Linked DNA regions of Prochlorococcus marinus str. MIT 9313. Each later gene encodes a partner of the first gene's protein in a complex. Links are inferred from orthologs where the notes say so. Each region holds a gene or a part of one and is shown in the gene's direction. Other genes may lie near its edges. The genes, in order: rpmE, rplI and rpmH.

Region 1 (10,523 bases):
GATTTGCTCCCATGAAAGGCTAAAGTTAAAGATCGAGCTTGATCAGGCTCAGTCCTAAATGTGCCTGATGCTCCCTGCCCAGCACTATCCCTTGCGATAAGTGCATCTCCGAACCGGCATGCCGGCGTGATGAACAAGACCTCCGTTCCCTCAATTGATTCGATCGAACGCCAGTGGTTTCTGGTGGATGCAGAGAATCAGACACTCGGCAGACTTGCTACTGAGGTGGCCTCCGTGCTGCGCGGCAAGAACAAGCCAAGCTTCACCCCTCACCTGGATACAGGTGACTTTGTTGTGGTTGTCAATGCGGACAAAATCAGAGTCAGCGGCAACAAGGCAAATCAAAAGCTCTACCGCCGTCACTCTGGTCGTCCCGGGGGGATGAAGGTTGAAACCTTCCAAGCGTTGCAGGATCGTCTACCTGAACGCATCGTCGAAAAAGCCATTAAAGGGATGCTTCCTCACAACGCCCTTGGCAGACAGTTGTTCCGCAAACTCAAGGTCTACCGCGGCCCGGAACATCCCCATTCCGCACAGAGACCCCAAACCCTTCAGCTCAATCCCGCCGCTTCATCGCAATGAGCAGTTCCAATAACAGCGTTGTCTACTGGGGCACTGGCCGCCGCAAGACCTCAGTTGCCCGCGTTCGCCTTGTCCCTGGCTCTGGCACGATCACCATCAATGGACGCCCCGGTGACCACTATCTGAATTTCAATCCCGCCTATCTCGCGGCAGTGAAAGCACCCCTGCAAACCCTTGGTCTAAACGAGCAATACGACGTCCTCGTCAACGTTCACGGTGGTGGACTCACCGGCCAAGCCGACGCCATCAAACAGGGTGCGGCACGCGCCCTGTGTGAGTTATCAGCAGACAACCGTAAACCGCTCAAAACTGAAGGCCATCTCAGCAGAGACCCCCGCGCCAAGGAACGTCGCAAGTACGGCCTCAAGAAAGCTCGCAAAGCTCCTCAGTTCTCCAAGCGCTGATCCTTCACCCCTCCTACTTTTCCCGGACTGCCATCTCCTGATCCTGATATGCCTAAACCTGATATTCATCCCAACTGGTATCCCGACGCAAAGGTGATCTGCAATGGAGAGGTGGTGATGACCACCGGGTCCACCCAACCAGAACTCCACGTTGATGTATGGAGTGGTAATCACCCCTTCTTTACCGGTACCCAGAAAATTCTTGATACTGAAGGACGCGTGGATCGCTTCATGCGCAAGTACGGCATGGGCAGTGCCGATGCTGCTGCGGATGAAAAAAAACCAGACGCCAAAAACAACAACAAGGACAACACCTCTAAAGAAGACTGAGCTGTTGTCCTCAAAGACTTCGCCGGGTGCCAATAACATCCGCTGTTGATGGGTATGGACTCTTCAACCCTCATCACTCGGCTGGAAACAGCCAAGACCAGTTTTCAAAGTCTGGAGCGCCAGCTAGCTGATCCCGATGTGGCAGCTGATCCCAAACTTCTTGAAAGTATTGCGCGAGAAAGAGCACGACTGGAACCCCTCGTACTCGATTTTGAAGCCCTCCAGCATGTGGAGCAGGAATGGCAAGAGACCAAGCAGCTACTACGAGAAAGTAGGGGTGATGACGCCATGGAGTCTTTAGCCCAGGAAGAGTTGCAACAACTAGAGGCACGCAAAACAGTCTTGGTGAGACGCCTCACCCTGGCCCTACTCCCAAGTGATCCTCGTGATCAACGCAGCGTCATGCTGGAGATCCGCGCCGGTGCAGGCGGAAACGAAGCCTGCCTATGGGCAGGTGATTTAGCCCGCATGTATGAGCGCTACGGTCAACGCATTGGCTGGTCAGTCCAACCGTTGAGTGCAACAGAGGCCGATTTGGGGGGATTCCGTGAGCTCATCCTCTCAATCAAAGGCGATGCTGTCTTCAGCCAACTGAAATTCGAAGCCGGCGTGCATCGAGTTCAACGAGTTCCTGCTACAGAATCCCAAGGTCGAGTGCACACCTCCACAGCAACAGTGGCTGTGATGCCAGAAGCTGATGCAGTGGAAGTGCAGATCGATCCCAGCGAACTAGAAATCAGCACTGCTCGCTCAGGCGGGGCTGGCGGACAAAATGTCAACAAGGTTGAAACGGCAGTGGACCTGCTCCACAAGCCCACCGGTATCAGGGTGTTCTGCACCCAGCAACGCTCCCAACTGCAGAACCGAGAACGTGCCATGGAAATCCTGAGAGCGAAGTTGCTGGAAAGACAAATTGCAGAAGCCAACGCGCGTGAAAGCTCAACGAGAAGAGCCCAAGTGGGAACTGGCGACCGCAGCGAAAAGATCCGCACCTACAACTACAAAGACAATCGCACCACTGACCACCGATTAGGACGCAATTTCTCCCTCGAGCCAGTGCTGACTGGCCAGCTGGAAGAGCTGATCGGCGCCTGCATTGCCGAAGAGCAACGCCATCAACTGGAAGAACTCAGTCATCAGGAGGAAGACTGACATTGAGGCTGGTATCACCAGAGCCCCAGCCGATTACATACTTTTCCCACTCGCTGTGTCGGCCCGAGTGAATCTGTCGAGTCGCCTCAAAACTGAGACTGCTGAGTGGTCGCCGCGGCAACCGATGCAGAGGCATTTCAGCCTCCTGAGGAGTACGGCTGCCCTTACGTACATTGCAAATCAAGCAAGCCGTGGTGACGTTTTCCCAGGTATCGCTTCCGCCACGGCTGCGAGGGATCACATGATCTATGGAGAGTTTCTCTCCTTGGTAACCGCAGTATTGGCAACAATGACCATCGCGAAAAAACACATTTCGACGCGTCAGGGGCAATTGCCGAAAAGGCACCCGAACAAAATGCCGCAACCGAATCACCGTAGGGAGCATGGTGTCCTCGCGAACCATGCGTGAAGAATCCTGTTCCAGGCTCTCCGCCTTTCCCTTGAACATCATCACCAGGGCGCGTCGCCAGGTGGTGATATTCAGAGGCTCATAGGACGCGTTGAGTACGAGAACCTGGCTCATGCCAGCCCCCTGATTAAGCGCCATGCTACCGACACTCCAAGGGTGAGGTGATTCCCTTGTTTACCCTGCCAGCATGCGAGACCTGATCGCCCCACACGGTGATCTACCTAGGGGCAAAAACCCTGAGCAGATTGCAAAAGCCGATCCACGTCAGCGCGCCTGGGTGGAAGTTAACCCCGCAGCTGTGGAAGCCAATTGCCGCAGCCTTCGGAGACACCTTTGTGAAAGTTGTGCCCTGATGGCCGTGGTGAAAGCTGATGGCTATGGCCATGGCGCTTTAACCGTAGCCCGAGCCGCCTTGCAAGGAGGAGCAAAAAGCCTTGGAGTAGCAACCCTCCAAGAAGGGATTGAGCTTCGTCAAGCCGGCCACAATGCCCCAGTGCTTGTGCTAGGCAATCTCACCCATAGCGAAGACCTGAAAGCTTGCCTCCATTGGCAACTCATGCCCACCCTCAGCAGTATGCGAGAGGCTCTGCTCTGCCAAAACCTTGCAGATGGCAGCGGCCGGCAATTCAGGATTCAGCTCAAAATCGATACTGGGATGACCCGCCTCGGCTGCGAGCTAAAGGAAGCTCCCATGCTGGTGGAGGCGATAGGCCACCTCAATCAACTGGAATTAAAGGGTATCTATAGCCATTTAGCCCTGGCAGATGGGGATCTCCAAGGGAAAGCCGCAATGGTGACGGATCAGCAGCAGCAACACTTTGAGACGGTGCTAAGAACGCTGCCAGAGCAACACAATGGATTTACGCGGCACCTTGCCAACTCCGCCGGCACCCTTCGCGATCGCGGACTCCACTACGACATGGTGCGCGTTGGTCTTGCTCTGTATGGCCACAGCCCCAACCTCCAACTACAAGGAAAAGTAGACCTTCAGCCAGCTCTCAGCGTCAAAGCAAGGGTGACATTGATAAGGGATGTGCCTGCAGGTGTGGGAGTGAGTTACGGCCATCGCTTCACCACACGACGCCCCAGTCGCCTAGCAGTCGTAGGAATCGGCTATGCCGACGGGGTTAGCCGATCCCTATCAGGCCAAATCTCTGCCATAGCCGATGGTCAGCTTCTCCCACAGGTTGGCGCCATCACCATGGATCAACTCGTGCTTGATGCCACAAATCATCCCGACCTAGAGGTGGGAAGCATCGTGACCCTCCTAGGCAAGGACGGTGACGCCTGTATTACACCACAACAATGGAGTGATCTGAGTGGATCAATTCCATGGGAGGTGCTCTGCAGCTTCAAACATCGACTACCCAGACTGGTGATTTGACACCAAACCCAGACAACTAAAACAAAGCACTAGAGGTGGGTATTGGTAGGGTATGTAGGCCGCTGGAGAGGTGGCCGAGTGGTTGAAGGCGGCTCCCTGCTAAGGAGTTACAGGAGGCAACTCTTGTCGAGGGTTCGAATCCCTCCCTCTCCGTTGAAAGTCAGTTTCCGAGAGTGCCAGGCACTCCTCAAACGGCTTTAATCGACTGCCCTCAAACAGTTCCTGCGTGTCAAACGGATTTGCGCCGTTTAGACCAGCTGCAAGCTTGTGTTGTCCAAGAAGCTATCCAATAATCGGCAAGAATTTTTCTTCGTGGCATGGCAAATCGCTTTGACTGCAAAGGCATGCAAGGAATTCGTTATCCAATTCTGCGTAACGTTCAACGGAAGGCTCTCCAGCTCGACAAAAGCAGGCAATGAACACATCTAAAAAGCTTATTATTTTTTACTCAACTAACCAAGCTGGGGCTGAAAAGCATTAAACATCTAACAAATTCTCTACCGTTTTACCCCTCTAAAGGCGATTTGCTAAACGGGCTATAACAGGAGATTTTGCCCTCTCTACTTAAGCAGAGAACCTCCAAAGCATGCGTTAGACTTTGACTTCAAGCATAATATATGTAGCTTTTCTCCAAACCAATTCCGCTTTAACCGACTTAACTGAATCGATCCACTCAAGCCCCGCCAAACGAGAAAGGCGGGAGCACTTTTAAAAAGATAAAAGGATATGAATTCACCAGATCACTTACTATTAAAGGCTTTATCTGTATAGATAAATACTATTTAGGCATGTGCTGTCTGCTTTATACCGCTTTCACTCAAATTCAACTTTTTCTCGTTTGATTTACTTAGAGGTCTCAATTCTTTTAACCCTATAGCTTGCTGAGTTCGCGAGCTATTGCCGGCAAGAGGGTTGTGTCATTAGCTCGCTCCCTTCCTTGAGTGAAGACCACCAAAAGCATCGGCCTGCCTCCTTGTAAAGACCACCAAGCCGCATCATGACGAGCCTGACTCATCCAGCCAGCCTTACTCCACAAACGGGATCCCACCGGCAAACCTTCTCCAAGAAATCCATCCACCTGATTCTCTGGATCAGCCTTGCGCTGCATGAGATCAATAGACCTTGAAAGAAGTTGACGCAAGCGCTTGCAGGCCAACGGAGACACCAAAGCATCAGTCATCACTGACTCAAGCAGGCGAGCTGTAGCTGCAGTGGTTAACGCATTGCGATTCCCGAGACCTACACCATAAAAATCTCGTTCTCGACCATAAGGTCCATCACCCCAGGTCTTCTGGCAACAGTTCACCTTTTCCAACTCTTCCCAGCCCAACCCTTGCAGCCAGTCGTTCACCAGGTGCCGCTGCTGCTGCCAAGTCTGCCAGGATTCTCCCAGCAGCGATGGGCCGCTTGTCGTGCCGGTAAGCAAATCCAACACAAGGCTGGTGGCGTCATTACTCGAATCAGCAATCATGTCTCGCATCGCCCGACGAAGCTCATCGGCCTCTGGCAACAGGTCCCGCTGGAGCCATGCCTCAGCAGCAAGGGCATAGACAAGCTTGACCACACTGGCAGGGAAAAGAATGCGCTGATCCGACCAACCGGCCCCCGAGCCACTGCCGGGAGTTGGATCAGAACAGTCATAACGAACCCAACTGATCGCCACGCTGTTATGAAGGCCAGGGCGCCTCTCTGCCGCCAATCGATCTAACAGCCCCTTTAGCTGAGCCTGCATAGCACTATCGGGGCGGTAGAACGCCATTGCTAATCACTTCAGGCAATGCCGACCCTAGGCACCCCAATCACCACTGACCTTCTTGCTCCAGGCAGCTGCTGGCAACTGCAAAAGGGAGTCAACGGTTATGCCGGTGTCGAAGGAGCAGGACTGGCCACCCAGGCGGCCGCAGGCCGAAGCTTTGAAGTGCTCGATGCAGCGAAGCCCAACACATATCAACAGCCAGTAACACGGCTACGGGTGCGGCTACTGGAAGACGGATACCCCTGCTGGATTGATCTGCGCGAAGTGAACGGCCAGATCATTCAACGGGGACGCTGGCGACCTCAACTGCTTGCCATCAGAGAGATCCGGCAACGACTAGCGGCTGTGATGACCTGGGTGGAGGCAGCAGCCAACCAGCCAAACACTTACCTATGGGGCGGCAGCATCGGGCCAGATTTTGACTGCTCTGGCCTTGTACAGACCGCCTTTGCTAGTCAAGGCATCTGGCTACCGCGCGACGCCTATCAGCAGGAAAGGTTCTGTACGCCAATAACTGTGCAACCTGACAACACCAAACAACTCCGCCCTGGAGATCTGATTTTCTTCGGCAGTCGAAAACACTGCAGCCACGTTGGCGTATATGGAGGCAACGGAAGCTACTGGCATAGCTCCGGTCAAGAGCATGGACGCAACGGCATCGGTTGCGATCGGCTGCCTGCCAACGACACCCATCCAGTGGCCTGCTACTACCGAGCTGAGCTGCGCGGGGCGGGGCGAGTGGAACGCTGCCATGACGGAACCACCCTCCCCTGAAGGGCAGCGCCTAAGTTGCTCTCTACTGCGGAAGGCCTCCGGCATGCCCTCGCCCATGGACCTCTCAGTCGTAGTACCCCTCTTCAACGAAGAGGAAAGCCTGCCAAAGTTGATAGATCAACTCCTTGCAGCCTTACGCCCTACTGGTGAAATCTTCGAGCTAGTGCTCGTGAATGATGGCTCCACCGACGGCACCGCCAAGGTGCTGGAGCAGCTAAGTATTAAAACGCCAGAACTGGTAGGCGTACTTCTACGCAAAAACTATGGCCAAACGGCTGCCATGGCTGCAGGATTCGACGTATCCCAAGGTGAAGTGATTGTCAGCATCGATGGCGATCTCCAAAACGATCCCGCCGATATCCCGCTACTCCTATCGAAGTTGCGTGAGGGATACGACCTCGTAAGCGGCTGGCGTCATCAACGCCAGGATGCTGCCCTAAAGCGCAAACTGCCCTCAAAAATTGCCAATCGCCTGATCGGCCGAGTTACCGGTGTAAGGCTGCATGACTACGGCTGCTCACTGAAAGCCTATCGGAAAGAAATCCTGACGGATATGCGTCTCTATGGAGAGCTGCACCGCTTCCTGCCGGCTTTGGCCTTTATCGAAGGGGCTCTGATCACAGAAGTGAAAGTCAACCACCGTGCACGCCAATACGGCAATAGCAAGTACGGGATCGATCGCACCTTCCGCGTGTTGATGGACCTATTCACGGTGTGGTTTATGAAGCGCTTTCTGACCAGACCGATGTACGTCTTCGGTTTCGGCGGGTTGCTCGCCATGGGCGGGAGCCTGCTGACGAGTATCTATTTACTGGCGATCAAGCTGATGGGAGAAGACATTGGCAACCGCCCACTACTCACCATGGCAGTGGTACTCGGCCTGACTGGAGTCCAATTGTTTTGCTTTGGTCTACTAGGCGAGTTGGTCATGCGCACCTACCACGAAAGCCAAGGGCGACCGATCTACCGCATACGGGCGACGTTGCGCGGCGGCGGTACATCCTGAATTAGCTCTGCACGCGGTTTACCTCGATAGCCTTCAAGTGCTGCCGCTGCAGCAGCCACAACACGGCCATCGGAGTCGTGCAGCCCCTGCCGCAGCAATGACATAACTGAAACATGACCCCACAGGCCTGCCAGGGTCACAGCCTCTAATCGTTGCTCAGGGCCGGCAGCCATGGCCTCACGTAACTGCCTTTGCAGAGCAATGCGTTCAAGAGATGTAGCCGGCGAATTCCATGTAACCGGACTCTCAAGGGCTAACGAAGTGGAATCCTCAGATCCCTGCGATTGAGGCTTGGCTAGCGTTAGCTGAACACGATTCAAAGCAGCCACGCTGCTGGCGTCGGTACTGCTCAGCAGGAGCTTGCGAGGGCGTCTACCCAAACCCCAGAGCACCAGCGTGAGAGCTAAAACAGCAGCACCAGCAAACAGTTGATTCATTGAAAGATGGCTCGTGGAAACAGCGGTAACCGATGATGAGCCCGATAGTGATGGATTGAACTTTTATGTCGCCAACAGGGCCTGAATAGGCCCTATTCAAAGGCGATCTATACAGTAGCTATGGAACCTTTGGCTGACGCCATGACAAGTGATTTTGCTGCCACCTGGCTGCCTGCGGTGTTTGTACCCCTTATCGTGCTAGTGACACCGGCAATTTTCATTGTCCTAGTGGGTCGCCATATCACAGCTACCGACTGAGCTGTAGACGCTTAACCCCAGCCAACCGACTCCCCTAATGCCGAATGACTGACGAGAACCTGCCCCTAGGCCCCAAGACGCTCAACGAAAAGTACCGTGACCGAGGGCACGTAGAAGAGTGGGCTGTGCAGCCTGCTGCTGACCCCTGCGTCGGAAACCTGGCCACTCCAGTCAATAGTGGCTACTTCGTGAAAGCCTTAGTCAACAATCTTCCCCTCTATCGCGAGGGTATTTCTGCAAACTTCCGCGGCTTGGAAACTGGTGCCGCGATCGGCTACTTCATTTACGGTCCCTTCCTTGTAATGGGTCCGTTAAGAACAACCGATTTTGCTACAACAGCAGCTTTATTGGCAACAGTTGGAGCAGTGCATATCCTTACTGCTCTTTTAGTGCTTTACAACGTCCCCGGCAAGGCACCCACCGTGCCACCCCCGGACGTCACTGTTGCTAACCCTCCTGCCGACCTGTTCACAAGGAAAGGCTGGGCAGACTTCACAAGTGGCTTTTGGCTGGGTGGCTGCGCGGGCGCGGCCTTTGCATGGTTCCTATGCAACACTTTGCACATGCAACCACTGCTGAATGTTCCCATGAATGTCTGGGCTTCTTAAGAATCAAGAAGCTTTCACATCATCAAATCGAAAAGTAAAAAATCTTCTCCTGGGGTGGCTTGATTGCTTCCCCAGGTTTTTTATTGCTTCAAGAATGCCAAGGCATGCTGAAAGGCCAATGATTACAGGTCTGGCAAGGTTGAAATAAGAAACCTGCCTCTAGCCCGCTTAAGCCAATCGCTTTAAGGATTTTCTGCCTCGCCAAGGCGAGGCAGAAAATCCCCACCCAACTTCAAAATCTCAGGCCTTGGGAGGGGAGAAAAAGGCACTAAGAAGACTAAGGCGAGCCTAAAGACTCGAATAAGATCGGATAGACAATTAGAGAGGCATTGGCGCCTCCTCAAAGCGAGCAGGCTTACAGAACAAATGGGCCTACATTCGCATCTTGGTATTCGCCAATACAAAGAGAGGCGAAAGTCTAATCTGGGCAAAACACCTAACAAGATTCCCTGAGTCGACTTATATACACAGAACGGATTAACTCAGAGAAAAGATAGTCCAGAGAAAGCGAATAAAAAGAAACCCTCTATCGGGCATGAACAAACTTTTGACGGCTTTCAATTGGCATCCTTTTTTCAATTAATCCAATCAAAGCCAAACACTTTGGCCAGACAGCTTCAAAGATTTTGACCAACCATTTTCCATGGCATTACTTGACCAATAAGGCGTTGTACGAGCCAATACTCTAAGAGTAAATGCATCCAATAAAGCAAGAAAAAAACCCCGTCAAGTAAAACCTGACGGGGAATTATATTTCTGCCGATGAATCGACTAACTAACTAGCGAGAGGGGATGTTATCCAAACTTGCTAGCTGTAGATGCAATCACAAAGGCACCGAAGGTAAATATGTTGCCCACTGCAAAGTGAGTCACGCCAACCAGACGGGCCTGCACGATCGAAAGAGCTACTGGCTTATCACGCCATCCAACCAGGTTGGCAATCGGAGAGCGCTGATGAGCCCAAACGAGAGTCTCGATCAGCTCCTGCCAATAACCCCTCCAAGAGATCAGGAACATGAATCCTGTTGCCCAGACCAAATGGCCTGCAAGGAACATGTATGCCCAAGGGGAGAGATTATTAATCCCGAATGGGTTGTAGCCATTGATGATCTGGGAACTATTGATCCAGAGATAATCCCTGAACCAACCCATTAAGTGGGTACTGGACTCATTGAACTGAGCCATGTTGCCCTGCCAAGCGGCAAGGTGCTTCCAGTGCCAGTAATAAGTTGCCCAAGCAATGGTATTCAGTGCCCAGAAAATAGCCATGTAAGTGGAGTCCCACGCAGAGATGTCGCAGGTGCCGCCACGTCCAGGGCCATCACAAGCAAAGGCATAGCCGAAGTCCTTTTTATCGGGCATCAGCTTGGAACCTCTTGCATCAAGTGCTCCCTTGATCAAGATCAATGCAGTGGTGTGAAGA
Region 2 (10,652 bases), 450 kb from region 1 along the record:
TGCGCGCCTGAATACAACGGCTCGATTCCACCTGCATTCACAAGTGCCGTCGCCTGGCTCTCCGTACAAGGAGATGACTTCCGCAGTTTGTTCAACGGCAGGCCAATCGCAATGGCAAGCTTTTCCGGCGGGGGCGGCATGGGCATGTCGATGAGCCTGCGCAGTCAACTCAGCCACCTCGGCGCTCAAGTGCTTGGACGGCAGCTGATGAGTAACCACGCCAAACCCGCCAAAGACGAATCCATTCGAGACTTAGTTCACCTGCTGATGCAGATGCAACCTCTCAAGCTTTGATCCATCCGAACCAATCACCTTGTTGCACAAGCCTCGATCAGGATCTTCTCGCCGACCGCTCGAAGGCCTAGAACTGCGAAACAAACTAAATCTAGTGAACACTAGATATGGATTCTTACAAAAGAAACTCTCTACAGCTTTAAACGCAAAAAATCTGGTTTTGCTAACTTAAGAATGAGAGCAAAAGCCTGATCTACCAGAAGCCTTGCCCTGTCTAGAAACAACAAAAGCCAGACACAATCCCAATCATAAAGACAATCTAAAAAAGATTGGCACGCTAGATATTGTGGCTTGAAATGCACAAGTCATTGCATTCAGCCCTCGGCGCGATGGGATCTCAGCCTGGCCAAAACGCTGCTGTTCGATACCGCGGTTTTCTGCTCCTGCCACAGAGCAACCAAACATGGTTAGTTAGGCCTGAACGCAGTCCAATGCTTTTGTTGCCGTTCCGCACCCCAATCTGTTCCTTGACAGATGTCAAGTCGATGCTGGATTGGCGTCTCTCTCAACAATCAAAGTTGCTTGATGCTGCCTGATCAATTAGGCAGCATGAGGAGGAGGTGTGGGGTGTCCTTGAGATTGAAATGGCAGCACCAATGTTGCCCATCGCTCTGGACGCTCAGGTCGTTGACGGCGTGGCTGACGGACACCAAAAGGGACACGCACCACATTGGTTCCATCAACCGCCAAGGTATGTCCCTGCAGCAGAGCTGATTCCAATCCATCTGGAAGGGTAGGAAGAGTTACCCCAGCCCCCCTAGAGGACTGATCTCCTTGGTTCAATGAAGTGTCGCTATCCATGCTGTCCCCCCAGCGATGGTGCAGATGCGGGACAGTATGGTCAAAACACTGCCACATGTGCTGAATTAAAAACCAAAAATTCGGTTTTCAGTGAAAAGTTACTGCCTTTAATCTGTTCACACCAGGGGAGGTTTAAGAACAGCGTTATCAGCAAGCTCCTCAACCGATGGGCAGCTACACAGCAAATTGCGATCGCCATAGGCATTATCAATTCGCGAAACCGCAGGCCAAAACTTGCTTTGGCGCTGCTCAGCCAATGGGAAAGCAGCTTCGGCGCGGGAGTATGGACGATCCCAAACCTCTGCTGTGACGGCCGCCAAGGTATGAGGCGCCCGTCGCAGCGGGTTGTTCTGAGGATCGATCTGGCCTGACTCAATCGCTGCCGTTTCTTCCCGTATGGCAATCATGGCGTCGCAGAAGCGGTTGAGCTCCTCCAAGCTCTCGCTCTCAGTGGGTTCCACCATCACAGTCCCTGCCACCGGCCAGCTCACGGTTGGGGCATGAAAGCCGTAGTCCATCAACCGCTTTGCAATGTCATCCACCTCCAAGCCTGCACTTCGCTTAAGGGGGCGCAGGTCGAGGATGCATTCATGGGCAACCAACCCTGCTTGACCCCGAAACAGCACCGGGTAATGAGGATGCAACCGATGGGCTAGGTAATTAGCAGATAACAGTGCAACAGCACTGGCCTGCCGTAATCCCTCCGCACCCATCATGCGCAGGTACATCCAGCTGATCGGCAGGATGCCTGCACTGCCCCATGGCGCAGCCGAAATTGCGCCGATTCCCTGCTCGCCGCCGCAGGCAGCGAGGGGATGACCTGGAAGGAAGGGCATCAAATGAGCAGACACCGCGATCGGACCAACCCCTGGTCCACCACCGCCATGGGGGATACAAAATGTTTTGTGCAGATTGATATGACAAACATCAGCGCCATAAGTCCCAGGACGACAAAAACCGATCTGCGCATTGAGATTGGCGCCATCGAGATACACCTGACCACCGTGACCATGAACGAGCTCACAGATTTCACGAATCTGCGGTTCAAAGACACCATGGGTTGAGGGATAGGTGACCATCAGGGCTGCCAGCTGAGGAGCATGGGCCTCTGCCTTGCTGGCCAAATCATTGAGATCCACGTTCCCGTCTGCATCACAAGCCACAGGCACCACCCGCAAACCCGCCATCACGCATGTGGCTGGATTGGTGCCATGGGCACTGGTGGGAATCAGACAAACATCTCTCTGCTGCTCTCCGCGGGAATGATGCCAAGCGCGAATCACTAACAAGCCAGCTAATTCCCCCTGAGAGCCGGCATTCGGCTGCAAAGACACCCCGGCAAAGCCAGTAATGTCTGCAAACCAATGTTCCAGGTCCTGAACCAATCTCTGATACCCCTGGCACTGATCCTGAGGAGCAAAAGGATGCAGCGCCGCAAACTCCCTCCAACTAATGGGGATCAGTTCAGCTGCAGCATTGAGCTTCATCGTGCAACTACCCAGGGGGATCATCCCGTGCACCAATGAAAGATCGCGGCCCACCAATCGCTGGAGGTAACGAAGCAGCTCGGTTTCGCTGCGATAGCGATGGAACACCTGCTGCTGCAACCAAGGTCGCTGGCGCAACGGCAAGCCAACAAGCTCCTCAAGGTGAGGGTTTCCAGGGTCTTCGAGAACTGGCACAGGCTGACCTGCAGCCTCAGCCAAAATCTGGAGGATCGACTTCAGCTCCTGATCGGTGCTGAGCTCATCAAAACTAATGCCAAATCCATGGGCTGCCTCTGGAGCAACACCCAAAGGCAACACCCGTAGGTTAAATCCCGCCAAAGCGGCTGCCTGATGAACAGCAGGGGCTTCACGACAGATCACCTCAATCGTGTCAAAGCGAGCTATCGACTGGACTGGATAGCCCAACTGGTGCAATCCCCTCTCCAGTTGAGCCCGTAAACGCAGGACTCGTCTAGCGATTGCAGCGAGCCCATCGGGTCCATGGTGCACTGCATAGAACGACGCCATCACAGCCAATAAGACCTGCGCCGTGCAGATATTGCTGGTGGCCTTGTCTCGGCGGATGTGTTGCTCCCGGGTCTGCAACGCCAATCGCAAAGCCGGTTGCCCCTCCGCATCCACAGACTGGCCGACTAGACGTCCAGGGACCTGGCGCTTGAAGATCTCAAGGGTGGCAAAAAAGGCGGCGTGAGGTCCCCCAAAGCCCATTGGCACCCCAAACCGTTGAACACTGCCAACAGCAATATCAGCTCCAAATTCAGCCACTGGAGCAAGCAAAACCTGAGCAAGAGGATCAATGGCAACAGTTGCCAGGGCCCCTACCTCATGAGCAGCCTGAATGGAGGTCGTGGGGTCCCAGAGCCTGCCGCTACGTCCAGGCAACTGAAGCAAAACACCAAAGACCTCAGCATCAAACTGAAAGGTCATCGGCTCGGCCACCTCGAGATCAATGCCCAGAGGTTCAGCCCGAGTTCTCAACACGGCAAGAGTCTGGGGAAGAACCTCCGCATCCACGAGAAAACGATGGGCCGCAGGGCGCTTGCAAATCGCAAAGCTGAGGCTCATCGCCTCAGCAGCTGCCGTTCCCTCATCAAGCAAGGAAGCATTGGCGATCGGCAACCCCGTGAGCTCACTGATCAGCGTCTGAAAGTTGAACAGAGCCTCAAGCCGTCCTTGAGAGATCTCAGCCTGATAAGGGGTGTAAGCGGTATACCAAGCAGGATTTTCAAGCACCTGTCGCTGAATCAACGCAGGCGTTGCTGTGCCGTAATAGCCAAGCCCAATTAAAGAACGCCTCACCCGATTCGCCGCCGCGATGAGACGCAGTTCCTCCATAGCCTGAACTTCACCACAGCCCTCAGGAAGGGAACTGCTGGGTGCCGTTGTCTCGAGAATGTCTGGAGGAACTACAGCAGCAACAAAGCTCTGAAGATCACGATGACCAAGCTCCAGCAGCATTTGCTGCTGGTCTTCCAAGCTGGGCCCAATGTGCCTCACCAAAAAAGGTGAAGACTGAATGCTTGAAGCCTCAACTGCACGCTGTTCAAGCAGGGTCAAGGGACATTCATCAACAAGATGGACAGAAGTTTAGAAAATTTGGCCCAGAACCATCGCACTTCATCAGCTGCTTAGTTGCTTGATTCGATAGCCACCTTGTTGGCATAGGTGGCTGCGTCCATCAGATCCTGCAATTGAGCTGGGTCCGCCGGGCGAACGACGAGCAACCACCCCTCACCATGAGGATCATTTTGAAGTTCATCCGGGCTGGAAAGCACCGACTCATTAATCCGCACCAGCTCACCGCTGATCGGAGCATGCAAATCCTCGACAGCTTTCACCGACTCAACGGACCCGAAAGTGGTGCCCCGATTCAGCCGATCGCCCACCTCCGGCAAATCCACAAACACAATGTCACCCAACTGATCAACAGCAAAGGCACTGATGCCTATCCGCACCAATTCACCATCCAAACTGGCGTATTCATGGGTATCGGCAAACCGAAAGTGGTCGGGGAATTGGAAAGCCATCGAGCCTGGCGAGGCAAAGCTCACCCAGTCTGGGGTACATCCAGCAAACCGGCGCGAACCAAAGCCACCAAAGCTCGGATCAGTGCCAATTCCACATGAGTGCGATGGGTACCTCCCTGCACATAGAGGTTGTAAGGGGGGCGCAAGGGAGCATCTGCAGAAAACTCACTGGTGCTGCCGTCAATAAATGTTCCGCCCGCCATCACCAAATCGCTTGCATACCCAGGCATCGCTGCCGGCACAGGATCGAGATAGGCCCCAATAGGTGAACATGCCTGAAAGGCCCTGCAAACAACTTTCAAAACCTCAGGGTCTCCAAGCTGCACCGCCTGAATTAAATCGCTACGAAAGGCTCCCATCGAGGGCTTCACTGCAAAGCCCAAAGTGTCGAACACACCCGCGACCAAATCAGCTCCGATCAATGCCTCTGCCACCATTTGTGGAGCCAAGAACAGCCCCTGCAACACCAACCGATAAAGATCAAAGCCAGTGCCCCCCTGACTACCAATTCCTGGAGCAGTGAGCCGACAGCAAGCCTGCTCGACCAAATCAGCCCGACCGGCGACATATCCACCAGTTGGAGCAATCGTGCCACCGAGATTTTTGATCAAAGAGCCCGCAATCAGATCAGCACCAACTGCTGGGGGCTCCAAATCCTCAACAAGCTCGCCATAGCAATTGTCGACAAAACAGACACATCCAGGCTGAGAGTTATGGATGCGATGACACAAATCGCCAATGGCTTTGATCGAAAGAGATGACCGCGAGCTGTAGCCACAGCTGCGCTGTATCAACACCATCCTTGTTGGCACCTCCAAGGCGCGTTCCAAGGCTGAAACATCCACACATCCCTCGGCCGTGAGGGGCAGCTGGTCATAAGAGATCCCTAATTCGATTAAAGACCCCTGGCCGGATCCACGCAGACCAATCACTTCTTCAAGGGTGTCGTAAGGCTCTCCGGTCACTGACACGAGTCGGTCACCAGGCCGAAGAACGCCAAACAACGCAGTCGCAATTGCATGGGTACCACTCACAAACTGGAGTCGAACAGCTGCTTTCTCAGCACCAAGCACCCTTGCAAATACACGATCAACCACCTCCCGAGCCTGATCTCCATGGCCATAACCGGTGATGGAAGCAAAGTGTTGCGTGGCGACTCGTTCGCTGCTGAAAGCCTCCAACACCTTCGCAAGGCGAACCGCCACGGCAGCCGTCCGCTCGCATGCGATCCCCTCAAGGCGCTTAGAGACAAAACCGACGTGCCGCCTGGCCCACGCCTGCACCAGCAGTTCATCAAAGCCAGCTGCAGGGAATGTCTTCAAAACAACCCGGGGTCAGAATCAATCATCCCCATGCTGAATCCTCGTTGAACGTCAAACGAAATCGAAAGTGAAGATCAAGAGCACAACATTGCCAAAATCACAGTTCACCGAACCAAGTCAGCGCAAATCATTGGCAAAACTGCCATAGCTCAGCACGCATCAAGAAGATGCACAGCTGAGCTATGGCCCCTGGAAACGGTTCCATAGTTCCTTTAGATTTGAACATGTCTCGGCCCTTTCCGCTCCACTCGCCTTACAAGCCAAGCGGCCGACCCATCCAAAGGAGTACCTCTTGGTTTCCCCTCTTCCGGTCTCTTCAGCCACAAACCGTCAGCAACGTTTGTGGGCTGCTGTAAAGGCTCATCGTGAGCCACTACCAGCAAAACAACGTCGATTCAAATGGGGCACCACCAGTTTCATGCTGGCCATGCATGTAGCAGCAACCTTCGCACTGCTACCACGCTTTTGGAGCTGGCAAGGGTTGGTCGCTTTTGCCGTTCTTTATTGGACCACGGTGCTCGGGGTGACCTTGGGATTACATCGACTGGTCGCTCATCGCAGCTTTGTCGTACCCGTTTGGCTGGAGAGGATTCTGGTGATCATGGCCACGCTTGCCTGCCAGAGTGGCCCCATCGAATGGGTGGCTCTGCATCGCCACCATCACCGCTACTCCGACCAAACCAATGACCACCACGACGCCGGCCGTGGCCTCTGGTGGGCCCACAGTGAATGGATGCTGCATGAGATTCCAGCGCTGGATCACATGGACCGCTTTGCAGGAGATCTGCTAGCCGACCCTTTCTTCCGATGGCTTGATCGCTGGTTCCTGCTGCTACAGATCCCTCTCGGTCTTGGGCTCTACTGGTACGGAGAAGTCGCCCAGGTGCACGGTGGAGGACTTGGCCTGGTGCTCTGGGCCATCCCCCTGCGACTGGTGGTTGTGTACCACGTGACCTGGTTTGTGAACTCGGCGACCCATGCATTTGGCTACCGCAACTTCGACAGCCCAGACCTCTCTCGCAACTGCTGGTGGGTGGCGGTGCTGTCCTTCGGCGAGGGTTGGCACAACAATCACCATGCTTATCCCTCCAGCGCCCGTCATGGCCTGCGATGGTTTGAATTCGACATCACCTGGCAACACGTGAAGGCGTTGCGTCGTCTTGGCCTGGCTCGTCGAGTCCAGCAAGCCCGCTATGTTTCCGGGGCTTCCTGATCAACCAACAACTCTGAGCGGGCCCTGAGATCATCCAAAAACCCCTCTGCTCCCTGTCTGTTCACTCCACCCAAGGCCACCTGAGTTGCGTGCAGATCAAGCAATTCGCCATCGAGCTCCTCAGAGTTGTAATCCCTCAAACCAGCCATCACCTCCGCAAAACGTTCTCTGCGCTGCGCCTTAGTGACTGGATAAGCCTCCATCACCTTGTCCCGGCATTGACGCCACGATTTTCCATTGCATAGACAATCAGCCAAAGCAGCACTAAGAGCTGCGGCCTCATCTTCTTCAATTCGCCAATCAAAGCCAGCAGGTAAGGCAGCAAGACCCACAAAAATCTCAAACAGAGCGCCAGCGCCGAGTGGCTCACCATCTGCTCCTTCCAGAGGAAGAGAACTTTCCGAAAGCACCTTGAGTAAGTCGGGATGACCCTCAACCAAGCGATCACGAATCGGCTCTAGACCGGCATGAAGGATGGCGTTGGCTTGACCCAATGCCAGAAACACTTCGGGGCCTGGTGAAGCGAGTTTGCCGTTGCGCAGATTAGAGATCTGCGAATTGTGCACCCGGCCGAGATCAAGGCATTCAGCCAGAGCCGGCAAGACCTTATGTGACCAACCATTGCGCTCATGCCAGACATGAATGAGATGAGCCATGGCCCGCCGCCCATCATCCAAGCGCTCGCGATAGCCCCTGGTCGCCGAATCAGATTCAACATCAGGCTTAGTCACTGGATAAGGATCCGTATCGTGTATAGTTTATGCACATTCGATAGATCGCTCATGGCCTCCAGAGTGATACCTACGCCTTCAACGATAAGCAGGCCTGCAGCTTCGCATAAGGCCTCAAGCCTTTCTACAAATCTTCAGCGCTCCTACACAAGCCAGGCCATTTGCCCACCTAAAGAATCAAGACGCTGGGGAACGATCGGATTCATGATCGCCATTCATGCCCTATCCATCCTGGCCCTGTTGCCCCGTTTCTGGAGCTGGCAAGCGATCACAACCCTTCTCGTCCTCTACTGGGTCACGGCCTGCCTCGGCGTGACGATCGGCTACCACCGTCTGCTCTCACACCGGTCTTTCCGAGTACCCCACTGGCTGGAGCGCTTCTTTGCCACCTGCGGAACCTTGAGCTGCCAACACGGTCCAATCGACTGGGTAGGACTCCATCGCCACCATCACAAGTTTTCCGATACTGACCCCGACCACCACAACAGTCATAAGGGCTTCTGGTGGAGCCACATGGGCTGGATGTTTGAACCCATTCCAGCCATGCGGGTCGTGCCACGCCTCACTGTTGACCTGGCAGCGGATCCCTATTACCGCTGGCTTAACAAGTACTTTCTACTGTTGCAGCTCCCGCTAGCCGGTTTGCTCTTCTGGATCGGCAGCGTCAGTGGAGCCGGTGGTTTGGCCCTCGTGCTGTGGGGTATCCCCTTGCGCCTAACGATCGTGTATCACATCACCTGGCTGGTCAATTCCGCCAGTCACTGCTGGGGGACTGTGGCCTTCGACAGCGGTGACAACTCCCGCAACAACCCTTGGGTAGCAGCTCTTACTTTTGGCGAAGGTTGGCACAACAACCACCACGCCTTCCCGCACTCCGCCATTCATGGACTCCAGCGCGGTCAGATCGACCTCACCTGGCAGCACATCCGCCTCATGCGAGCCCTAGGCTTGGCTCGCAAGATCCGGCTACCGATCACATCGTAAGGTTGTCGATCGCTAAACAGTCGTCGTCCGTCTTCTTATCGCCATGGCCAAGCGCGTACAAGTCGTCCTGAACGAAGACGTCCTCAGCCTCGGCAAGGACGGCGACCTAGTTGAGGTTGCTCCTGGTTATGCCCGCAACTTCCTGCTTCCCTTCGGCAAGGCTGTCCCTGTGACCCCAGCCGTGATGAAACAGGTCGGTCACAGACGTGCCAAGCAGGCCGAGCATCAGGCGGCAATCAAGCAGGAAGCCCTGGACTTCCAAACCGCACTGGTCACAATCGGGCGTTTCACCGTTAAAAAGCAAACCGGCGAAGACGACGTCTTGTTCGGCACAGTCACCAATGGTGATGTCGCTGAAGCAATCGAAACAGCCACAAAGAAGGAGATCGACCGACGCAATATCATCGTTCCGGAAATTCACCGAACCGGTAGCTACAAGGTGCAAGTGAAACTGCACAATGAAGTCAACGCCGAAATCAACCTCGAAGTCGTCAGCTACTGATTGCTGGCAAGGCTTACAAAACAAGCCAAAGTAGGTCTCCTTATAACGTCAGCTCCTCATCCATGGTGAGCGCCCCCCTGCCAAACAACGGCGATACCGCCGCAGAGGGGTCCCGTCCCTTCAGGAAAGCCTCTTCTACATCTCGAGAACCGAGCTTTGAAGCCCTGCCAGACTCCGTGCCTCCTCAAAATCTGGAGGCAGAGGAAGCTGTTCTAGGAGGCATCCTTCTTGATCCTGATGCCATCGGCAGAGTGGTCGATGTGCTCCAACCTGAGGCTTTTTATCTCAACGCCCATCGAGAGATCTTCCGCACAGCCCTGATGCTTCACAGCCAGGGCAAACCCACCGACCTCACAGCAATGAGCGCCTGGTTGGCCGACACAGGGTCCCTGGAGAAGGTAGGTGGCAGCAACCGTCTGATCGAACTTGTAGAGCGCGTTGCCTCCACTGCATCAATCGAGCAAGTGGCCCGTTTGGTGATGGACAAATTCCTACGGCGACAGTTGATTCGCTCAGGCAACGAAGTGATTCAACTCGGCTTTGACCAGGGCCTACCGATGGAACAGGTTCTCGACAAAGCAGAACAAACAATTTTTGCGATCAGCCAGGAAAAGCCATCCAAAGGTCTCACCCCCACAGCAGAAATCCTTACCAGCACCTTCAACGAGATCGAAAGCCGCTCACTAGGTACGTCCGTCGCAGGCATCCCTGTGAACTTCTACGACCTCGATGCCATGACCCAGGGTCTGCAGCGCAGTGACCTGATCATCGTGGCTGGCCGCCCAGCCATGGGCAAAACCTCCATGGTGCTCAATCTGACCAAAAACGTTGCTCAACTCCACAACCTGCCTGTGTGCTTGTTCAGCCTGGAGATGAGCAAGGAACAACTCACCTATCGCCTCCTTTCAATGGAGGTTGGCATTGAGAGCAGTCGACTGAGAACAGGCCGTTTACGGCAGGAAGAGTGGCCTCTTCTGGGCCAGGGCATCAACACCCTTGGCCAGCTACCGATCTACATCGATGACAAACCCAATTCAGGCGTCCTGGAGATGCGTTCTCTCTCCAGGCGGCTCATGGCCGAACAAGGCAAAGAACTCGGACTCATCGTGATCGACTACCTACAACTGATGGAGGGCTCCACGCCTGATAACCGTGTTCAGGAACTCTCCCGGATTACCCGCGGCCTTAAGGGCATGGCCAGGGAACTGAACGTACCTGTGATTGCCTTATCACAGCTCAGCCGTGGGGTGGAATCCCGCACCAACAAACG
Region 3 (5,055 bases), 400 kb from region 1 along the record:
GATGAAGAACATGCTCGAAAACTTGCGGCCAAGCTGGCGGACCTTGATGAAGCCAACACCCAAACGATCAAGCTTGGGCGCCCCAAAAAACGGATAGCGGGATTTCTGCCAGGCAGCAAACTCCTATCCAAACTTGCTGAGTTTCTCAACCTTGAGCTTGGCAACAATGGTCAGGTGCTCTGGCTCTTTCTGCCATGACCACTGCCATCCCATATGGAAGCCTCCACTTACACGGGCTCAGAGGTGCCACAACAAGCTCTGCCAACACGACCAAAGCCATCGAGGCAGCCGTCAGCGAGCTTGTGAAAGCGCTAATGCAACGCAATCAACTCAACCCTGCAGACATCGTGTCCATCACGTTCTCTGTCACGGCAGACCTAAACGCCTGTTTCCCTGCAGCGATCGCGCGCCAACAAGCAGGATGGGAGTCGATAGCACTGCTGGACTGCCAACAAATGTATGTCGAGGGGGATCTGAAACGCTGCATCCGCATGCTTGCCCATGCCTGGCTGCCCTCAGATCAGCCCCCTCAACATCCCTACCTTGGCGAAACCTCTTTACTGCGTCCAGATCGATGCTGAATCACTTGCCGCTCCAAAAGCTGCCAACTAATAGGCCGTCCTAGTCTTTTTGATTCATAGAGGAGAGCAAAGGAGAATCCATATACTTTTTAGTGCTGGTGGTTACCAACACACCCGCTAGATCTCATGGTTAATCAGCTCTTCAGGTTTTGTATTCCAGGCACCCTTGCCTTAGGAGGCCTTACTGCCGGATTGATCGGTTCCAGTGTGATGCTTGAAAGCATCACACCACCAAAGGCCCGAGCCCAGGCAACACCAGCGCTACTTGAATTTCGCTGGGAAAACTCTAAAGACTATAAAAAGCTCTATTACTGGCAAAGCTCAACCATCAGGCGTGATCGAGCAACCTATTACCTGATGCTGAAACCCAAGGACCGCAAAACTGCGATCCTCAAGCTAAGCATCTCTGTACCTGATTATTTCGATGCAAAGATCAAACCGAACAACCTGAGCCTTTGCCTTGTCCATCTAGGGGGAATGCTTTCACGCACCCGCTGCAAAGAAGAGGTTCCTGCAATTTTCGAAGTCTCTGAAGACCAAACAAGCATTGAAGTCTTCCCGGACACCCCCATCCCTACAGAAGACACCTATGCGGTGGTCATGAAAATCTTTAACCCCGACCAACGTGGGATGTTCCAGTTCAATGCCCTTGCCCAAGCTCCTGGAGATGTACCAATGGGCGGCTACCTTGGTAGCTGGCTGATTGACATCAACTGAACTGATAAGTTGGTGGACTGAAAAAAGACTGTACGCCGTTCTCCTTCAATGACAAAAAGAACCTTTGGTGGAACCAGCCGCAAGAGAAAACGCGTCTCAGGATTTCGTGTGCGCATGCGAAATCACACTGGTCGAAGAGTGATCCGCAGTCGCCGAAAACGTGGCCGTGCGCGTCTCGCTGTCTAATCCATAACACTGCGGGTCAATCACTCAAATCACGCCACTTGCTCAGGAAGCCAACCTCCAATGGTGCTGCCAGCATCAATGCGATTACGGGGAAGCCGATGTTTTGAGCACCTTCAGAAGTGGGGCTATCGCTTTTATGGAACTTCAATGGTGCTCCGTGTCATCGAAGCAAATCCCCAACTGCTCAAAGCACCCCATCGGCACCACAACTCCACGGCATGCCGTTGTGCCGTTGTGATCAGCAGCAAAGTGAGTAAACGGGCCGTCATTCGCAACCGTCTGCGTCGACTTCTGCACGATCACCTAAGAAGCAGGCTTGAGGTTGCACCCGAGCATTGCAATCACTGGGTGCTGATCAGCCTCAAGCCAGTCGCCTCCGCAATAGAGGCATCTCCATTGCTAGAAGAATGCGACAGATTGCTCAATCAAGCAGGTTTGTTGTCATGATCACAACCTCAGAAGAGGTCTTCTATGAAGGAGGCCCCGCTCAAAGCGATCTCATCATCAACCTATTGATGGGGCTAACACTGATTGGCCTTCCTTTCACCATTGGAGCTGTGATTCGAGCGTTGTGGCTGCGCTTTCGCATTACCAATCGACGCGTTTCAGTAACTGGGGGATGGCTGGGACGCGATAAGACCCAAGTCGTGTATAGCCAAATCAAGGAGGTGCGCTCAGTGCCTCGTGGCCTTGGCTCCTGGGGTGACATGGTACTGGTACTTAACGATGGTTCAAGACTTGAGATGCGCTCTTTACCTAGCTTCAGAGAAACCGAGAAATACATCAATGCACGGATTAGCGCCCGCAGGGCCAAAGGTTCACCCCAGGATCTAAAGGGCTTTGCGGCTTAAATAACTCCCAGCGTGTAACCCAGCCATATAGGTGCTGATGCACACTGGCATCACAGTTCCATCCACCCTCAGCAATCGATCGTGATCGGGTACATCTCCGACAACATTCTGCTCCCGATCCTGGATTTCTTCTACGGATTAGTGCCGAGCTATGGCCTCGCCATCGTCGCCCTCACAGTGGTCATCCGATTAGCACTGTTCCCCTTAAGTGCTGGATCCATTCGTAGCGCTCGTCGCATGCGGATCGCCCAGCCGGCGATGAAGAAGCGCCAGGATGAAATCAAGAGCCGTTATGCCAAAGACCCTCAGAAGCAACAGGAGGAACTAGGGAAAGTCATGAAGGAGTTCGGCAACCCCCTCTCAGGGTGCCTACCCCTATTGGTACAGATGCCAATTCTCTTCGCCCTGTTTGCAACCCTTAGAGGATCACCGTTTGCTGATGTGCCTTACTTGGTGAACCTCAAGGTGCTGCCTAGCGACCAAATTGCAGCCATTGAACCCAAGCCATTTACCAGTAGCAAGCATTCGATTTTCATCAGTGAAACCAAACATTTCCCAGTCATTGCGTCTCTGCCAAGCGGCACAAAATTAGGAGTTGGAGACAAGGCCCAAATCAAGCTGCAAACGCTCACTGGCGAAAGCTTCACAAGCAGGCTTTCTGGCGTAGAAGGTGGAACCAAGTTCACGCCAACCTGGAGCGTCACCAAGGGGGATGATCTTGTCAAGGTGTCGGCCGATGGCACTGTCCAGGCTTTGGCTGAAGGCGATGCCACCGTTCAAGGCAAAATTCCTGGCCTTGCTGCCCAAAGTGGCTTTCTATTCATTAAGGCCCTTGGACAAGTTGGTTTCTACGTCGATGGGGAAATCAACTGGGATATTGCAATTCTGGTTGGTGGTTTTGGCTTGACGCTTTTGGTCTCGCAGATCCTGTCCGGCAGGGGGCTGCCTGCGAACCCTCAACAATCAACAGCCAACAAGATCACGCCAGTGATGATCACTGGCATGTTTTTGTTCTTTCCACTACCAGCAGGTGTATTGCTGTATATGGTGATCGCAAACATCTTTCAAGCAGGTCAAACTTTTCTGCTTAGTCGTGAAGCCCTACCTGAGAACCTGCAGAAAATCCTCAATGACCAGCTATCCAAACCTGCGTTAGCAACAGAAGCCATCGGTGGATCAGATCGTCTTCCCTTTGAACCTAAAAAACGTAGTAAATGATCCCAGGGCTCCAACCCATTTCATTGCAAGAGCTAAAAGCCTTGGCTGCTCCTCGGCACTGGTCTATCGAGGGACATCTGGACGAGATGGCCTCTCTCACCCCATTGAGAGGCAGCATCAGTGCCGAGCATCAAGGCAGCATTCTGGAAGTGAAAGGAAAATTCCAAACCATCGTCACCCTCTGCTGTGATCGATGCCTAAGCGAATTCAATCAAACTCTCGCCTGTAATACCGAAGAACTGATCTGGCTGAAGGGCAATGGTCCAAAACCAAACGAACTCAATGGCTCGAGCCATTCCGAGGATATGGATGCACTGATGGAGTGCCTTGACCCTCTTGGCAGCTTTGACCCAGAACGTTGGGTTTTCGAACAACTGAGTCTGCAGATGCCTTTAGTCAAGCGTTGTGGGGCCGATTGTCCCGGTCCAGCTCAACAGCAGCCCTCAGCCCAAACCACTGCCGTGAAACCTGAGGGAACTGATCTCGATCCACGCTGGGCAGCATTACAAAAACTCACCTCGCCATGACGAGCTGGGATAACCACCTGGATCTGCTAATCAGAGCCAGAACACCTCTGCTTTGGATTCGGAGCAGCGAAGAGGAGCGTGTTGAAGTGCTGCTTGAGCAAGCCGCAAAACGACTACAGCCCCGTCGCCTTGCCAGCTGGGATTTTATTGGCGGCCTTAAAGGCGTGCTTAACGAAGAAGGCCTTGGGGCACGTCAACCGATGGCTGTCCTGCAATGGCTGCAACAACTTGATGCCAGTAGTCCAACCCTATTGCTAGTCAAAGATTTTTATCACTTCTGCGAAGACGCTGGTATCGCACGCATGTTGCGCAACTTATCGGTTCACTTGCGCCATCAACCCCACACTGTGGTGCTCTGCTCAGGCCCATGGACTCCGCCCAGCGATCTTGATGATTCCCTGACCATTCTCGATCTCCCGCTACCTCAGGAACCAGAACTACGAACACTGCTGGAGAACATTGCCCAGGCAAGCGGCTCCCCCCTTTCAGCAGACGTTTTAGAAGAGCTCACCCACGCTTGCAGCGGCCTCAGCGAAATGAGGGTGCGTCAGGTGGCAGCCCGTGCTCTAGCCCAGCGAGGCAAACTAGGCTGGGCAGATCTGGCCGAAGTCCTTGAGGAAAAGCGTCAGACCGTAGCCCGCAGCGAGGTTCTGGAGTACTGCGTTACAGAAGCCTCGCTGGCCGACATAGGCGGCCTCGATAGCCTTAAGGGTTGGCTAGAGCAACGTCATCAGGCATTCTCCGACGAAGCTCGTCACTTTGGCTTGCCACTGCCCCGCGGCGTTCTACTGATCGGCCCCCAAGGCACAGGCAAATCGCTCACCGCCAAGGCCATCGCCCACAACTGGTCGATGCCACTGCTGCGCCTCGATGTAGGCCGCCTATTTGCCGGGCTAGTGGGTGCTAGCGAGGCACGTACCAGAGAGACGATCCAGCGGGCAGAAGCCATGTCTCCATGCGTTCTCTGGATTGATG

The links.
Region 2: rpmE (region 1) and rplI share a complex: the UniProt entries of both Bacillus subtilis proteins name them as parts of the 50S ribosomal subunit. The link is inferred for Prochlorococcus marinus str. MIT 9313 from one-to-one orthologs.
Region 3: rpmE (region 1) and rpmH share a complex: the UniProt entries of both Bacillus subtilis proteins name them as parts of the 50S ribosomal subunit. The link is inferred for Prochlorococcus marinus str. MIT 9313 from one-to-one orthologs.

Annotation. Positions count from the first base shown.
Region 1 is NC_005071.1:1,849,876-1,860,398, forward strand. The notes cover bases 1-2,675. They hold rpmE (50S ribosomal protein L31), read left to right. Parts: upstream 1-1,034; coding sequence 1,035-1,316; downstream 1,317-2,675. Other genes in these bases: rplM (50S ribosomal protein L13), read left to right, coding at 130-582; rpsI (30S ribosomal protein S9), read left to right, coding at 579-986; prfA (peptide chain release factor 1), read left to right, coding at 1,371-2,468; AKG35_RS09425 (HNH endonuclease), read right to left, coding at 2,446-2,675. Also shown: more of AKG35_RS09425, read right to left, coding at 2,676-2,991; alr (alanine racemase), read left to right, coding at 3,065-4,261; AKG35_RS09440 (serine hydrolase), read right to left, coding at 5,133-6,020; AKG35_RS09445 (C40 family peptidase), read left to right, coding at 6,039-6,791; AKG35_RS09450 (glycosyltransferase family 2 protein), read left to right, coding at 6,835-7,797; AKG35_RS09455 (hypothetical protein), read right to left, coding at 7,755-8,234; AKG35_RS09460 (photosystem I reaction center subunit VIII), read left to right, coding at 8,376-8,492; AKG35_RS09465 (photosystem I reaction center protein subunit XI), read left to right, coding at 8,537-9,100; photosystem I core protein PsaB, read right to left, coding at 9,896-10,523. UniProt on the Bacillus subtilis protein: Binds the 23S rRNA. While neither of the L31 paralogs is essential, this protein seems to function as the main L31 protein.
Region 2 is NC_005071.1:2,292,838-2,303,489, forward strand. Bases 7,849-10,652 are described here. They hold rplI (50S ribosomal protein L9), read left to right. Parts: upstream 7,849-8,923; coding sequence 8,924-9,382; downstream 9,383-10,652. Other genes in these bases: AKG35_RS11580 (hypothetical protein), read right to left, coding at 7,849-7,896; AKG35_RS11585 (acyl-CoA desaturase), read left to right, coding at 7,948-8,880; dnaB (replicative DNA helicase), read left to right, coding at 9,445-10,652. Outside these bases: AKG35_RS11545 (NADPH-dependent FMN reductase), read left to right, coding at 1-294; AKG35_RS11550 (hypothetical protein), read left to right, coding at 624-830; AKG35_RS11555 (hypothetical protein), read right to left, coding at 835-1,095; gcvP (aminomethyl-transferring glycine dehydrogenase), read right to left, coding at 1,212-4,160; glycine cleavage system protein GcvH, read right to left, coding at 4,232-4,630; AKG35_RS11570 (aminotransferase class I/II-fold pyridoxal phosphate-dependent enzyme), read right to left, coding at 4,651-5,952; AKG35_RS11575 (acyl-CoA desaturase), read left to right, coding at 6,245-7,165; more of AKG35_RS11580, read right to left, coding at 7,144-7,848. UniProt on the Bacillus subtilis protein: Binds to the 23S rRNA.
Region 3 is NC_005071.1:1,452,531-1,457,585, forward strand. What follows is about bases 1-2,915. They hold rpmH (50S ribosomal protein L34), read left to right. Parts: upstream 1-1,346; coding sequence 1,347-1,484; downstream 1,485-2,915. Other genes in these bases: sppA (signal peptide peptidase SppA), read left to right, coding at 1-198; aroH (chorismate mutase), read left to right, coding at 195-581; AKG35_RS07280 (DUF2808 domain-containing protein), read left to right, coding at 708-1,298; AKG35_RS07285 (ribonuclease P protein component), read left to right, coding at 1,545-1,931; AKG35_RS07290 (PH domain-containing protein), read left to right, coding at 1,928-2,335. Also shown: more of yidC, read left to right, coding at 2,916-3,553; AKG35_RS07300 (YceD family protein), read left to right, coding at 3,550-4,080; AKG35_RS07305 (AAA family ATPase), read left to right, coding at 4,077-5,055.